DNA from 3 places in the Gracilibacillus xinjiangensis genome. Region 2 is predicted to be linked to each of the others. Evidence: riboswitches for the same ligand, from Rfam matches in the RefSeq annotation. Region 2 holds a riboswitch; each other region holds the start of a gene.

Region 1 (5,319 bases), on a different contig from region 2:
TTACACATCGAGACCCATAAGACTGGACCCAGCCGAATTCTGTAACAGCAAATCCATTTAGTTTCTCACCGAAAAATTCTACCATATCCGTACGTTCGAACTCTCCGTGGACTAACACATCAATACTTAATTCCTCTTGTATTTCGATCCACTTTTTCGTTTCAGATTCGATGAACTTATTATATTCCTGATCAGAAATTTCCCCTTTACGCCATTTTGTTCTCGTACCTTTTACTTCACTGGTTTGTGGCAGGCTTCCTATTGTCGTTGTAGGCAGTAATGGTAATTTTAACTGGTCTTGTTGTAATGTAATCCTGTCAGAGAAAGGTAATGAGCGTTTAACTTCTTCATCACCAATTTGAGCTAGTTCTTTGGCAACTTGGTGATTCTGACGATATGGTGATTCAGCAAGTTTAACTCTTGCTATTCTGCTTTCAGTTAATTCATGCTCAATGGTGGTCTCTCCTTGATTAACACCTTTGACTAAAACATTAATTTCAGCCAGTTTCTCATCAGCAAAGCTTAATCCATCTAAGATCACCTGGTCTATTTTCCTTTCCGTCTTTTTTGTTACGGGTACATGCAACAAAGAACATGATGGCTGGATGATCATCGTTTCTGCATTAGTAATTGATTGAATTTCATTGATAAGTGCTAATTTGTCGTCTAAATCTGATCGCCATACATTTCGGCCATTAATTATACCTGCAGCCAGGATTTTATCTTTAGGGAATCCCCATTTTTTGATTGCATGAAGATGTTCACCGTGAACGAAGTCTAAGCCGATTGCTGCAACAGGTAGTTTCACAACTTCATCGTAATGTTGTACTGTTTCAAAATATGTTTGTAAAATAATTTTGGCATGCGGTACACTTGCTGTTAATTGTTGATAAACTTTTGCGATCAATGCGATTTCCTTTTCGGAAAGGTTTGTGCCTAAGATTGGTTCATCTATTTGAATCCAGTCTGCACCTGCATCAACAAGTTCTTCTAAAACCTGTTCATAAAGAGGTAAGAAAGACTCAACGATTGCTTCAAAATTAGTATCCCTATACCCTTTGGATAACTTTACAAAAGTTACAGGTCCAACCAGAACCGGTTTCCCGTTAATGCCTAATTCTGCTTTTGCTTCATTGTAATAAGTTAACGCCCGGTTTTCTATTAACCTTGGTGTGACATCATTCAGTTCTGGAACAATGTAATGATAATTGGTGTTAAACCATTTGGTCATCTCAGCTGCAACTGCTTCTTTTGTCCCGCGTGCAATTGCGAAATAAGTATCAATCGATTTTTCATCTAATTCCTGAAACCTTTTGGGAATCAGACCAAAAGAAAATGCCGTATCAAGCACATGGTCATAAAAAGAGAAATCTCCGACAGGAATTAGATCAATGTTAAGGTCTTGTTGTTTTTTTAAATTAGCAAGACGCAATTGTTTGGTTTCCGTCTTTAATTCATCTTCTGTTATCTCGTTTCTCCAATAAGATTCCAAAGCTTTTTTCCATTCTCTGTCTTTCCCAATGCGTGGATATCCTAGATTTGAACTAATATATGTTGTCATTATGAACACACTCCTATATTCGCAAATTTAATGCAGTATTTTCTTTTCGTTTTTCACTTTTATAATATATTTCGTTAATTCTGTCGTAATTTGATAGTTCATGAATGGCGTAATTAAGTAAATTCCATTAAAATAGTTAATAGCTGTGTCGATCAATTCTTTAGCAATTTGTATTCCTTCTTGTATTGCATCATTGCGGCTGACTTGTGCTTGCATTCTTGCGCGAACCTCATCAGAAAGTTTCATGCCCGGAACTTCATGATGGAGGAATTCAGCGTTTTTATGTGAGACTAATGGCATAATGCCGATGAAAACAGGTGTTTTCAAGTGCTTTGTTTCACGATATAAAGCGATAATTTGCTCATGGTTGAAGATTGGTTGGGTTAGGAAGTAATCAGCACCATGTTCTATTTTCTTTTCCATTCGCTTTACTGCTTTTTCTAAGTTTGCAACATTTGGGTTAAATGCAGCAGCTACTTGGAAATTTGTTTTTTTTCGCAGGGAGGCACCTGAAAAGGATAATCCTGTGTTACATTGTTTGATCAGGCGGATTAATTCAAATGATGTGACATCAAAGACGGAAGATGCACCAGGGAAACCGCCAATTCTGGTTGGGTCACCTGTTATCGCTAATATGTCATGGAAATCTAATGTATGTAGTCCCATGAGATGTGCTTGCAGTCCAATTAAATTGCGATCACGACAGGTTAAGTGAATGAGTGGTTTTACGCCAATATTCAGTTCTTTCATTTTGATTGCCATCGCAAGGTTGCTTATTCTAGGTGTAGCAAGGGAATTGTCTGCTAAAGTAATGGCATCGACACCAGCTTTATCTAATTGCTTCACACCTTCAAGAAATTCATCAATCTCTAAATGCTTAGGTGCATCTAATTCCACAATCACAGTATGTCTTTCTTTTACTTTATCAAGTAAGGTTGGTTGATGATTCTCTAGTTGAGGGTCTGATTGTGTAATAATTAGCGGGTTTTCTCTTACTTCTTTATTGGTGATCGGTAAAAGTCCTTTTATGCCTGTTTTTAATGCTTTTATATGCTCCGGGGTAGTGCCACAGCAACCGCCAATAAGCCGGACACCTTGGTCGCGGAACTTTTTGGCACATTGCTTGAAATAATCGGTTTGTTCACTGTATACCAGCTTTCCGTTTTCATATGCTGGTAAACTAGCATTCGGAAATGCTGACAGATAAGCCTTTTCAAGTAATGGAACAGACTCTAATGATTCAATCATATGATGAGGCCCCAGGCGGCAATTAATCCCTGCCACATCTGCACCTAATTCCTCTAATTGGTAAAATGCATCTGTTAATAATGTTCCATTTTCCAATATACCTGGTTCATGCATCGAAACATTCGTAATGATAGGCAGGTCAGTCTCTTTTCTAACAATCTTTAAAGCAGTTTTTAATTCTTCAAGATCGTAATATGTTTCTAGTAAGATTCCATCAATGCCTTCTAAAAGCAATGTAAATAACTGTTCTTTAAAGCTTCGTGTGATTTCCTTCTTTGATGTAACTAGTTTTTGTACACCTCTTATCCCGCCAATTGTTCCTAAAACAAATGTGTTTTCATTTGCAGCTTGCTTAGCGAGTTGTACTGCTTTTACGTTAATTTGATGCACCTGTTCTTCCAAGCCAAAACGAGCCAGTTTAATATAGTTGGCGCCATATGTGTTTGTCTGGATGATGTCAGCACCTGCTTCTATATAAGAGCGATGAACTTGCAATACTTCATTCGGCTTTGATAGGTTGAATGCTTCAAAGCATTGATCAACACCATGTGCGTATAGTAATGTCCCAATCGCCCCATCAGCAATAAGGATATTTTCTTCCAATTGTTTACGAAGATCTTTCATTCTATTCACCTCCTTTCTATAGGTAAGTACATTAAAAAAGGCCTTCATCCTTGATTGATGAAGGCCCTTAATGGGAATATTCCTTGTTCCTCATCTTTCAAGCATGTTTGCTTGCTGGATTTAGCACCTTGTCTAGTGATAGACGGTTGCTGAGGTATCGTAGGGCCAGTCCCTCCACCTCTCTTGATAAGAGATTGCTATAAAGTTTTCGCTGTCAACATATTACATGAAAAGTAAATCATTATCAAGATGTTTTTCTAAATTATTGAATATTTTCCCTATTAAGCTAAATGAACTTGTATGGGTGAAGAATTTATGATATCATTGAAAATGATTCTCAATTGAGGGATAGAGGTGGATGAAAATGAATGTAAAGCAGTTAATTAAAGAACGCCGGTCCATTTCCGTATATAAAGAAGATCCCGTATCAGTTGATCTGATGAAAGAACTATTAGATGTTGCTGTATGGGTCCCAAATCATAAAATGACAGAACCCTGGCGTTTCGTTTTTGTAACAGGGGAGACGAAGAAGAAACTTGCTGAAATTAATCGCGAGATTGCAAAAGAAAAGGCAAAAACTGTGTCAGCAGAAGAGTTGGAAAAAATCGGTGAGATAGGATATCAAAAAATAATGGATGTTCCTTTTATTATTTTTGTTATTAATCATATTAATCCAATTGAGAAGTTTATTGAGGAAGACTATGCTTCTACTAGTTGTTTAATCCAGAATTTCAGCTTGTTAGCATGGGAAGAAGGTTTAAGTGTGTTTTGGAAAACCGGGAAATTAGCATTCTGTGATGAAACAAAAGATTTAATCGGATTACAGGAAAATGAACGTGTCATTGGATTATTGCAAGTTGGCTACCCGGCAAAAGATCAAAAACCTTTGCCAAGAATACCTGCATCAGAGCGAATAACAGAATTATCATAACGGTGACCACATCTGATTAAGGTGTGGTTTTTTTGTGCGTATGAATTGCTAATAATAATAGCCATACAGCTTGGTTAGGAAACTATTTAGCCTGACACTCAAGTGATTATATTAGAGTGTCGCTAAATAAGGACATAAAAATATGCCGATGAAACGTGTCATCGGCAAACAAGAAAAAGGGGCTATCATTTTGTGAGAAAGCAATCTTTGCAGCATTGCTCAATTTGGAACACTTTTAATATAACAAATGAATGAAAACTAAGTGTTAAAACTGAGTAAAGATAGTGTAAACTTTTTCCTGTTGCTAATAGTTTTTCGTTATAATGAGATGAATGAATTAGTAGAGGAGAGATAACATGCAGAAACTATCCATTTGTATAACAAGTGATATTCATGGATATATTGCACCAACAAATTACAGAAATATGATAGAAGAAAACATGGGTCTAGCAAAAATCGCAACAATTATGAAAAAGATAAGAGAACAGAATGATGTCATCATCATGGATAATGGCGATTTTATCCAAGGCAGTCCTTTTACATATTACTTTGCAAAATATCATAAGGAACAAACGAGTCCTTTAGTTCATATAGCAAACCGGTTAAACTACGATTTCTCTGTATTCGGCAATCATGAATTTAATTATGGATTAGAGTATCTTCAAGCGGTAATTGAAAATTCTCAGTATCCATGGTTATCAGCCAATATTTTAGATGAGGAAACAAAAGAGCCTTTTTTCGGTAAACCATATTTGATCAAAGAAACAGCAGGGAAGAAAATAGCATTTATCGGTCTTACTACTCACTATATTCCTAATTGGGAAGACCCAAATCATATTAAGGGCCTGCTATTTGAAGATGCTTGTACATCTGCTAAGAAATGGGTAAAGAAAGTAAAAGAATTGGAACAACCAGATCTGTTAGTTGTTTGTTACCATGGTGGTTTAGAAAGAGA
Region 2 (5,319 bases):
AATAGTTAGCATCGATCGTTCCATTATCAGTATCTTCATTTAAGAAAGTGTATTCCTGATATGTCTCAACAGTAAGTTCAATTCCTTCCTCAGCAAGAATTGGTACAGCTTGTTCCAATAGTTCTGCATGTGGAACACTAGTAGCACCAACTGTAATAGCAACTGGTTCATCCCCATTCTCCCCATCAGTTGCTTCCTCCTTCTCGGAGTTCCCGCATGCTGCTAATACCAAAAATAACAATGTTGCTAATAATAAACTTAACAATTTTTTCATTTTAAATCATCCTTTCAACTATTTTATATTTATCTTTTATCAACCATTTTCGATAGTAAATCACCTATAAATTGTAAGATGAAGACAAGGAAAATGATAAGAATAGTACACAATAGTACGACATCAAAATCTCTTCTTAAAAAGCCTTTCATATAAGCCAAATCACCTAAGCCTCCAGCGCCTATGACACCAGCCATTGCTGTATAGCCTATCAATGCAATACTTGTGACAGTTAAACCAGATATTAATGCAGGCATAGATTCTGGCAATAAGACTTTAAATATTATCGTATGTGCTTTTGCTCCCATTGATTTAGCTGCTTCCACCACACCTTTATCCACTTCTTTTAATCCAATTTCAACCAGTCTTGCGTAAAATGGAGCTGCTCCAACAATTAGAGCAGGTAAAGCAGCCTTCCAACCTCTGATTGTACCGATTAAAAAATCGGTAAAAGGGAATAAAAGCAAAACTAATATGATGAAAGGGATGGCGCGGAAGACATTAACAACTAGAGCTGTAATAAAATTAATAATTCGGTTTTCCCATAGGTTTCCCTGATCTGTTAAAAATAGTAGCAACCCTAATAAAATACCTAAAATTAATGTGCCAATAACTGCAATGATTGTCATATACAATGTTTCTTGTGTAGCAACCCATACATCTCCTGGAATAACATTCGGAAACCATTCGTTAAGCATGTTTTAACACCTCGACTTCCACTCCAGCATCTTTGATATATTTTATTGTATTTGTTAAAACATCACTTTCTCCATTTAATTCAATATATAATGTCCCAAACGAACCTTCTTGTGTTGGGGTAATGGAACCTTGTAGTATGTTTACTTCTACAGTAAAATTTTTTGCGATTTCACTAATTAGTGCACGCTTTGTATCTTTTCCAATAAAATGAAGTTTAATTACTTCACTATCGCTTCTGTCATTAATAAATTCTGCTAATTTATCTTGTTCATGTTCTAATGGATTTAGTTGCTGAACAAATCTTTTCGTCGTTTTGGATTGCGGTCGGACAAAGACATCTAGTACTTCGCCAGTTTCCACTACTTTACCATTCTCCATTACAGCAACACGATGACAAATCTTTTGAATTACATGCATTTCGTGAGTAATCAGGATAATAGTAAGACCAAGTTTTTGATTAATAGAAACAAGCAAATCGAGGATATCATCTGTCGTTTCCGGATCGAGAGCAGAAGTGGCTTCATCACATAATAAGACTTCCGGGTCATTGGCTAAAGCTCTTGCAATACCTACTCTTTGTTTTTGACCACCACTTAATTGTGATGGATAACTATTTTCTTTACCGGATAATCCTACTAGATTAATAAGTTCAGAAACTTTCTTTTTTACCTCTGCTTTTGAAACACCAGCAATTTCAAGTGGGAATGCAATATTATCAAAGACAGTTCTTGACCACAGTAAATTAAAATGTTGAAAGATCATTCCAATTTTTTGACGTTTTATGCGTAGTTCATTCGCTGCCATTTTGGTAATATCTTTATCATGTATTTTAATAGATCCCGAAGTGGGTTCTTCTAATCGATTTATTAGTCTGATAAATGTACTTTTACCAGCACCGCTGTACCCTATTACACCAAAGATCTCTCCTTGATTTATTGTTAAAGAAACATCATCCACTGCTTGAACACTTTGTTTCTTTGTTTGATATAATTTCTTTAAGTTTTTTATTTGAATCAACTGAATCCACTCCTTTCCTCGCAAGTTAAGACAAGTAATTAGAAAAGAACATAAAAAAGTCCTTTCTGCACAAGAGGACAGAAAGGACTATTGTATCCCGTGATGTCCTCTTATCTTTCAAAGCATACACTTTGTGGAATTAGCACCTTTTAGAACGAATTCTAACGGTTGCTGGGTTTCATAGGGCCAGTCCCTCCACCTCTCTTGATAAGAGTCTATTCTTTTCATTAGTCGATATCATAGCATCTTTCTTAATACTAGTCAATAATACAATAAAAAGTTTGAATTATCTAATTATTCCAATAGTTAAACAATATTATTGTATCAAAGTTAATTGGTTAATGCCTGGATTGGTGCAGGTATTCTCCCGCCTCTTTGGATGAGTTTATCTGAACTGAACTGGTTTACACCAATGATGGGAGCTCGCCCCAATAATCCACCAAACTCTACAACTTCACCAGCTTCTTTCCCTATAACCGGGATCACTCTTACAGCAGTTGTTTTTTTATTTATCATACCAATTGCAGCTTCATCAGCGATTATTGCTCCAAGTGTTTCCGGGCTAGCCTTGCCATCTAATGCAATCATATCTAAACCGACAGAGCATACACAAGTCATAGCCTCTAACTTAGAAAGTGTAAGAGCATTATCTTCAATGCCGCGGATCATTCCATTGTCTTCACTTACAGGTATAAAAGCACCGCTTAAACCACCAACATAAGAACTAGCCATTGCTCCGCCTTTTTTTACCGCATCATTCATTAAAGCAAGGGCCGCTATTGTACCATGTGTACCAACACGCTCTAGTCCAATTTCTTCTAAAATTTCTGCAACACTATCATTCATTGCATTGGTTGGAGCAAGTGACAGGTCCATTATTCCAAATGGTACATTGAGGCGTTCGGCAACAACCCGTCCAATTAATTCTCCTGCTCTAGTGATTTTGAAGGCCGTTTTTTTAATCACATCAGAAACTTCGCCAAGGTCTGCATCTGGATACCTTCTTAATGCATTTAAAACAACACCAGGGCCACTAACCCCTACACTTAGTACTGCTTCACCCTCGCCTGCACCATGAAACGCACCTGCCATAAATGGATTGTCTTCAACAGGGTTACAAAAAACAACTAACTTGGCACACCCAATACTGTTTTGTTCCTTTGTCAATTCTGCCGTTTTTTTAATGATCTTACCCATTTGTGCGACAGCATCCATATTAATTCCAGTTCTTGTAGTTGCAACTGAGATAGATGCACAAACCCTTTCAGTTTGGCTTAATGCTTCCGGTAATGCATCTAACAGGATTTGGTCGCCTTTTGAGATGCCTTTATGTACTAATGCGGAATAACCACCAATAAAATCAATATTCAAATATTTTGCCGCATCATCCAACGTTTTAGCAAGTTCAACTGCTTGTTCTTTTGAAGCAGTTCCAAGTAATTCAGCAACAGGGGAAATGGCAATCCTTTTATTAATGATTGGAACCCCATATTCTTCTGCGACTTGATTTGCGGTTGTTTGTAAATTTTTTGCATATGTTGTAATTTTCTTATACACCTTTTCTTTCAGTTGAGAAAAGTCAGGATCAGCACAATCACGGAGGCTAATACCCATTGTAACTGTTCTTATGTCCAAATGTTCCATTTCTACCATCCGTATGGTTTCCTGGATTTCTGTAAAAGCTATAGCCATTCAACTTCCTCCTTATTAAACACGATGCATTGCTTGAAAAACATCTTCTAATTGAATATTAATTTTAAGTCCAAGTTCTTGTTCAACAGGTTCAAAATTTTTTTGAAGTATACTTAACTTGTTTGGATCATTAATATCAATCAGCATGATCATTGTAAAGAAATCTTGTAAGATCGTTTGACTAATGTCAGAAATATTGACTTTATTTTCTGCTAAGATGGTTGTAACTTTGGCGATAATACCAACCTGATCTTTACCAACAACACTTACTACAGCTCGTTTTTGCATATAAATCACCTCATGAATTCCTTTAATCTCAATATAAATTATAAACATAGTATCAATACCATGTTGCTATAATATACACATTATAACATGAAATAACCTTCGCATTTTTGCTAAATTAGTTGGTATCACATAAAATAAAAAGGGTAAAGGAGGATTCTAAATGAAGGACATTCGGTTAATTGCATTAGATATGGATGGAACGTTACTAAATACGAAACACAAAGTGTCAGAAGCAAATAAGGAAGCAATTATAAAGGCGCGTGAAAAAGGTGTTGAGGTTATCATTTCAACAGGCAGACATTATCAAACAAGTTCTGAAATAGCAAAAGAACTGGACATTCATTATTTAATTACAGTGAATGGCAGTGAAATTTGGACAATGACAGGTGAATTGATTGCCAGACAAACATTAGATGTGAAGGTGATGGAAAAACTTATTGCCCTAAAAGAAGAACACAAGACATGGGCATGGCTGTCATCCATTGATAAAATATGGCGAGGCGAAGTACCTGAAGATGTTAATGCACATGAATGGTTAAAATTCGGTTTTGATACGGAAACTCCAGACGTGAAAGAAAAATTAATGCAGACATTGGGAGAATGGGATGAGATTGAATTAAGTAATTCCAGTCCAACTAATATCGAAGTGAATGCAGCCGGGGTAAATAAAGCAGCAGCGATTGAAATAGTATGTGACCGTTTAGGTATTACTATGGACCAGGTAATGGTAGCTGGCGACAGTTTAAATGATATTAAAATGATTGAAAAGGCTGGGATTGGTGTTGCAATGGGGAATGCGCAGGAAGCTGTTAAAGAAGTTGCAGACTGGATTACAGCCTCTAATGATGAAGATGGCATCGCAAGAGCAATTGAGCAATTTGTGTTATAAAATGCAGAAATTTCAGAAAATAGAATGTAATTACTTGCAGTAGTAAGCAGGATATAATAACTTTATATATGGAATGATTTTTTCTAAACCAGATTTACGCATTATTCTATTTCATGCTAAAATAGTGGAGTGGAATAATACATATGCAGTTAATTAGTAAAGGAGCGAATTAGAAATGGCAAAACAACAATTCGGTGTGGTAGGTCTTGCTGTTATGGGTAAAAACCTCGCATTAAATGTCGAGAGCAGGGGTTATTCAGTAGCAGTTTACAATAGAACTTATCAAAAAACAGAAGATTTTTTAAATAATGAAGCAAAAGACAAAAACTTTGTTGGTGCAAAGACCATTGAAGAATTTGTGGATTCTCTGGAAAAACCGCGTAAAATCATGCTAATGGTACAGGCAGGTCCTGCGACTGATGCTACGATCGCTTCATTAAAACCACTTCTTGACAAAGGT
Region 3 (5,319 bases), on a different contig from region 2:
TACTATATCACTGTGTCCTGACAGGAATTTCGTTGCACTATGTAAGACAACATCAACACCTAAGTCAAGCGGGTTTTGATAAAGTGGTGTCATAAAAGTATTATCTAAAAATGTGAGGGCATTATTTTGTTTGGCTAATTGTACTGTTTTCCGAATGTCTGTCACTTGCAATAAAGGATTAGCAGGTGTCTCGATATAGATAACCTTTGTATTAGGTCTGATCGCTTGCTCAATTTCTTCATTTTTTGTCATATCAACAAAGGTATAGTCAATAGCGAATTGTGTAAGCAATTGACTGACAAAACGGAAGGTTCCGCCATAGACATCTTTTGTTACAACAACATGGTCTCCTGCCTTTAATAACAGAAAGGCAGAGGAAATTGCTGCCATTCCAGAAGAAAAAGCAAAACCTGCTATTCCATTTTCTAATTCTGCAATGGTTTTTTCAACAATTTCTCTTGTCGGGTTTCCTGAACGGCTATAATCAAAAGGTCCAAATGAATGTAACTCATCCTGATGGTATGTTGATGACAAATAGATAGGAGGGTTAACAGCACCTGTCTTTCTTTCCTGGTAACCTTGGTTCACCCCTGCGTGAATTAATTTCGTTTCTAGCTGGTGTTTAGACATGAACAATTCCCTCCTTGCTTTTGATTAACGCCTGATTAATATCATTCTTCAAATCCTCTATATGTTCAATCCCAACAGAAAAGCGCAGCAGTCTGCCGCAGATTCCACGACGGTCCCGTTCTTCTTCTGGAATATCTGCATGTGTTTGGGTTGTTGGATAAGTTATAAAACTTTCGACACCACCCAAGCTCTCCGCGAATATAATAGTTTCAAGGTTTGATAGAAAACCTGCAACCATTTCTTTGTCTTTCACACGAAAGCTCATCATTGCACCTCTGCCAGGATAAAGTACATCTGTAACTAATTCATGATTTGTTAGAAATGTTGCGAGATCCTTTGCATTTTGCTGTTGTTTCTCTAACCTTAAGCTAAGTGTTTTCATCCCGCGAATTAAGAGCGTACAGTCAAATGGTGAAAGCACAGCACCTATTGCATTGTGAAGATAACCTATTCTTTCAGAGAGTTCTTCCCCTTTCGCAACAACTAAGCCAGCTAGTACATCATTATGACCACCTAAATACTTTGTAGCTGAATGGATAACAATATCGGCACCATCATTTAATGGCTGTTGTAAATATGGGGTATAAAATGTATTGTCAACAATAAACAGTAAATCATGTTTTTTAGCAATTGCGGCAATCTCTTTTATATCTAATTCAATTAATAATGGGTTAGTAGGTGTTTCAATAAAAATAGCTTTTGTTTTGTCCGTAATATTTGCTTCAATTTGATCAGGAGTAACATAAGTTGGTTTGATATTATATGCTTTCTGATAATGATCAAACAGGCGGTAACTTCCACCATATACATCTTCTGTTACAATAATTTGATCACCTTTTTCGAATAGGGAAAAAATAAGCTGGATTGCTGCCATTCCCGATGTACAGGCAAATCCTTTTGATCCATTTTCTAATTTAGCAATCGTTTCTTCGACAATATCTCTCGTAGGATTTTTGGATCTTGTATAATCAAATCCCGTTGATTCACCAATCGTACGATGTTGATATGCTGTCGATAAATAGATCGGAGCTTCTACTGCTCCAGTTTTTGGATCTGATTCATTTCCGATTTTTGCAAGTATAGTTTCAATATGTTTCAACAGGCCCACATCCTTTAATGCAAATTTTACCTCTTTTTCTAAATTGAAAAAGGCTTTCTTCTTTGATAAGAAGAAAGCCCTGTAAGGTTAAGGTTTACTAATCTCCTTATCTTTGGTAAGAATACCGTCTGGAATTAGCACCATGCATCGAATATGCTGGTTGCTGAGGTGTCAACGGGCCAGTCCCTAAACCTCTCTGGATAAGTGTAAAACGAATTATTTAGTTTTAATGGAAATACTATACATACTATCATACAATTCTCCAGTATAAATATCAAGGAAATTTTCTAAAAAAAATTAAAACCTAGTAAATGTATGGGATATAAGGGTTTTCGGCCGAAAAGCCTATTATTTCAATAAATACCACTATTGACAATAAGTAATTTTGCCATTATATTCAATACAAATACCCAGTAATTATCGAGAGAAACTAACCGAATACTTCATTAAGAATACGATTCAATAACAATTCTTATCAAGAGAGATGGAGGGGCTGGCCCGTAGAAATCTCAGCAACAGGCATTATGTACTGTGCTAATTCCAGCAAGTATATCACTTGGCAGATAAGAAGGAGGTAAAACTTCTGCTTTATGCTAAAGTGGGAGTTTTTTATTATATAAAATGTGTTGCCAACTTTAATATAAGGAAGTAGGATGAAAATGTTAGTGATTATTGCAATATTAGCGGCGTGTCTGTTTGCATTTAATATAGGAGCAAGTGGTTCTGCAGCGAGTATGGGGGTCGCTTATGGAGCAAAGGTAATTAAAAACAGGAAAACAGCATTGTTTTTAGCGGGATTAGGTGCGATCATTGGTGCATTATGGGGTGGTCAGCATGTAACAAACACGTTAGGCAAAGGAATTATTTCCGAAGAGATTATTGATGTTCCCATTGCGGCAATTATCCTGTTAGTCGCTGGCGGAACACTATTAATCACAAACTCTATCGGTATTCCTTTATCAACTAGTGAAGTTACAGTAGGTGCGATTGTTGGTGTAGGTATCTCGTTTCAGCAACTTTATGTAACGAGTATCTTTCATATTGTCAGCTTATGGCTAATAATTCCCTTTCTTGCATTTATGATTACATTTACTTTTGAAAAGTTACGTACAAAATTTCATCATAAAATTAAAATGAAACCATCCCATAAATTGCTGGCAGTACTGTTGATGTTTACTGGTTTCTTTGAAGCGATTGCAGCAGGGATGAACAATGTCGCAAATGCTCTAGGTCCTTTAGTAGGTGCAGATATTATGTCAATGGAAGTCGGTTTGCCATTATTCGCAGTAATTGTAGCATTTGGAAGCTTTTTGTTCGGTGGCAAGGTATTGGAAACAAATGCAAAGAAAATTACGAGCTTATCACTAGCAAATGGTGTAGTGATATCCAGTACAACAGGATTCCTTGTTATTATCGCGTCCTTCCTGGGTATTCCGATTCCTATGACACAAGTGACAACGACTGCTATTGTAGGTATTAGTGCAACGAAAAGCTGGAAAGATGTCTGGAAACAAAAAATAGTTCACCAGATTGCAAAAGTCTGGATTACATCTCCCATTATTTCATTAGTCATTGCCTATAGCTTAACAGAAATGATTGTTCACCAGTCATTCTATACTGTAGTATTATTACTGCTAACCATTATGATTACATTCGTTTTACTGAAATATGAAGTAAAAGCAGATAAGAAGATAAAGAAGCAAACGAGAAGGGAATGGCAAGCAAATGAGTAAAGTTTACATCGTAGGAGCGGGACCGGGAGATAAGGAACTAATAACATTAAAAGGTTTAAGAGCAATTAAAGAAGCTGATGTGATTCTATATGATAGATTAATTAATAAAGAACTGTTAGATTATGCGAAAGAAGGCTGTGAGTTGATCTTTTGCGGAAAAAAACCGAGATTACATGGTTTGATTCAAGAGGAAATTCATCGTTTACTAGTTCACCATGCCAAACAAGGAAAAGTTGTCACAAGGCTAAAAGGTGGAGATCCATTTATATTCGGCCGTGGCGGGGAAGAAGGGCAAGTATTGAAAGTAGAGAATATCCCTTTTGAAATTGTTCCGGGAATTACATCAGGCATCAGTGCTGCAGCTTATGCAGGGATACCGTTAACACACCGGGGAATAAGTGGTTCTGTGAGCTTTGTCAATGCATCCAATCCGGATAACCGTGCAGTGGAAGAATGGGAACATATTGCAAAAGGAGCAGACACTCTTTGCTTCTATATGGGGGTAAGACACTTTCCGAAAACTGCACAATATTTAATACAAGCAGGACTTGACCCCAATACTCCTGTTGCAATCATTCATTGGGGAACATTTACACACCAAAAAACAGTTATTGGTACATTAGAAAATATAGAAAAAAGAATGGGCGAGATTAGCAATCCTTCCATGATTGTTGTCGGTAAAGTGGTTGATTTGCATAAGGACCTGCAATGGTTCGAACAAATCGCCGTAGAACAGTTGAACTAAAGGGAATAACCATTCTTTGGACTATCTTCTATACGAGCGGTTAGCTTCTTGGGAAGACTGTATCCAAAAGATAGCATCGATTATTTACGGAACGCATGGTATCATGGTATAATCGTTCCGTAAATCTAATCCTGATCAATAACCCGCTCAATCTGTTCCTTATCTTTCTCCCAATCCCATTCTGGATTGATTTGATTGAGAAATGCCTGGACTTGATCATTGGACAAATCTTGCTCACCATTAGAGTTATTTTGATAGGATTTCAGCTCCCATTCGCCACCTTTTTTATTTACAGGCATTGTCCATTTCACTGTGAAAATATAGTCATTGTTATTAATATCCGCATGAATCAGCAATATATCCTTATGAAGAATCATGTTTGATAATTTCATATTGATACTCCCTCCCATATTACAGCTGGCTTTTCTTTATTATACCACAAAAAATAAGCGCTTTCTTCCATTGGGTAAAAAAAGGCTTATCAATAAGACAAACCTAATATTACTTATCTTTCGGATATATTTTCGGGAAAAATAATAGAATAATAAATGTGAGGAGGCCGATTACAAATAATCCCTGATACACATTATGTAAGGCAAAACTTAATCCATCCTGTATTGCGAGCAGTTCATTAGGATCAAAAGTCTGGCGCATTTCTTCATCAAGTAATATTTCTGTGTTGCTAATTTCTGCATTAACTTCTGCTTCCTGAAAATATTTTCTCATTTGCTGGTTCATCAACCCGCCTAGAAATGATGCACCAACAGCACTTCCGATGATCCGCATAAACATATTTAAGGATGTAGCAACACCACGCACATTCCAATCCACATGATTTTGAATCGAGACAATAAAGGTAGTGCTGGACAGTCCCATCCCGACACCGATAATGAATGAACTGATTGCCGCGTAGACTGGTCCTTTATCCGAATCAAGTAATGAGAACAGGAAGGTCCCGATTAACAGTGCGGTTCCCCCTAAAAGAGCAGTTGTTCGAAAGCCGATCTTTAACACTAAATGTCCGGCAACCGTAGCAAAAATTGGCCAGCCAATCGACATTGTACTTAATGTAAAGCCGGCAACAATCGCTGACTCTTCCATCACCCCTTGTA

Evidence for each region. Region 2 has a riboswitch for S-adenosylmethionine ahead of ACFOY7_RS00360 (methionine ABC transporter ATP-binding protein). Riboswitches for the same ligand answer to the same signal wherever they lie in the genome.
Region 1: linked by a shared signal. The riboswitch ahead of ACFOY7_RS06710 (bifunctional homocysteine S-methyltransferase/methylenetetrahydrofolate reductase) and the one ahead of ACFOY7_RS00360 (methionine ABC transporter ATP-binding protein) in region 2 are both predicted to bind S-adenosylmethionine.
Region 3: linked by a shared signal. The riboswitch ahead of ACFOY7_RS10525 (inorganic phosphate transporter) and the one ahead of ACFOY7_RS00360 (methionine ABC transporter ATP-binding protein) in region 2 are both predicted to bind S-adenosylmethionine.

Annotation. Positions count from the first base shown of each region.
Region 1 is NZ_JBHSDT010000004.1:527,646-532,964, forward strand. Features, by position in the region: gene metE (5-methyltetrahydropteroyltriglutamate--homocysteine S-methyltransferase) at 1-1,561, opposite strand, end outside; gene ACFOY7_RS06710 (bifunctional homocysteine S-methyltransferase/methylenetetrahydrofolate reductase) at 1,589-3,433, opposite strand; SAM riboswitch class I at 3,521-3,626, opposite strand; gene ACFOY7_RS06715 (nitroreductase family protein) at 3,798-4,364, shown strand; gene ACFOY7_RS06720 (bifunctional metallophosphatase/5'-nucleotidase) at 4,721-5,319, shown strand, end outside.
Region 2 is NZ_JBHSDT010000001.1:66,569-71,887, reverse strand. Features, by position in the region: gene ACFOY7_RS00370 (MetQ/NlpA family ABC transporter substrate-binding protein) at 1-274, opposite strand, end outside; gene ACFOY7_RS00365 (methionine ABC transporter permease) at 304-972, opposite strand; gene ACFOY7_RS00360 (methionine ABC transporter ATP-binding protein) at 965-1,990, opposite strand; SAM riboswitch class I at 2,098-2,204, opposite strand; gene ACFOY7_RS00355 (PFL family protein) at 2,321-3,682, opposite strand; gene ACFOY7_RS00350 (ACT domain-containing protein) at 3,698-3,970, opposite strand; gene ACFOY7_RS00345 (Cof-type HAD-IIB family hydrolase) at 4,131-4,859, shown strand; gene gndA (NADP-dependent phosphogluconate dehydrogenase) at 5,035-5,319, shown strand, end outside.
Region 3 is NZ_JBHSDT010000004.1:1,322,610-1,327,928, forward strand. Features, by position in the region: gene ACFOY7_RS10515 (aminotransferase class V-fold PLP-dependent enzyme) at 1-630, opposite strand, end outside; gene ACFOY7_RS10520 (methionine biosynthesis PLP-dependent protein) at 623-1,729, opposite strand; SAM riboswitch class I at 1,833-1,936, opposite strand; SAM riboswitch class I at 2,199-2,299, shown strand; gene ACFOY7_RS10525 (inorganic phosphate transporter) at 2,383-3,462, shown strand; gene cobA (uroporphyrinogen-III C-methyltransferase) at 3,455-4,207, shown strand; gene ACFOY7_RS10535 (hypothetical protein) at 4,333-4,599, opposite strand; gene ACFOY7_RS10540 (MDR family MFS transporter) at 4,709-5,319, opposite strand, start outside.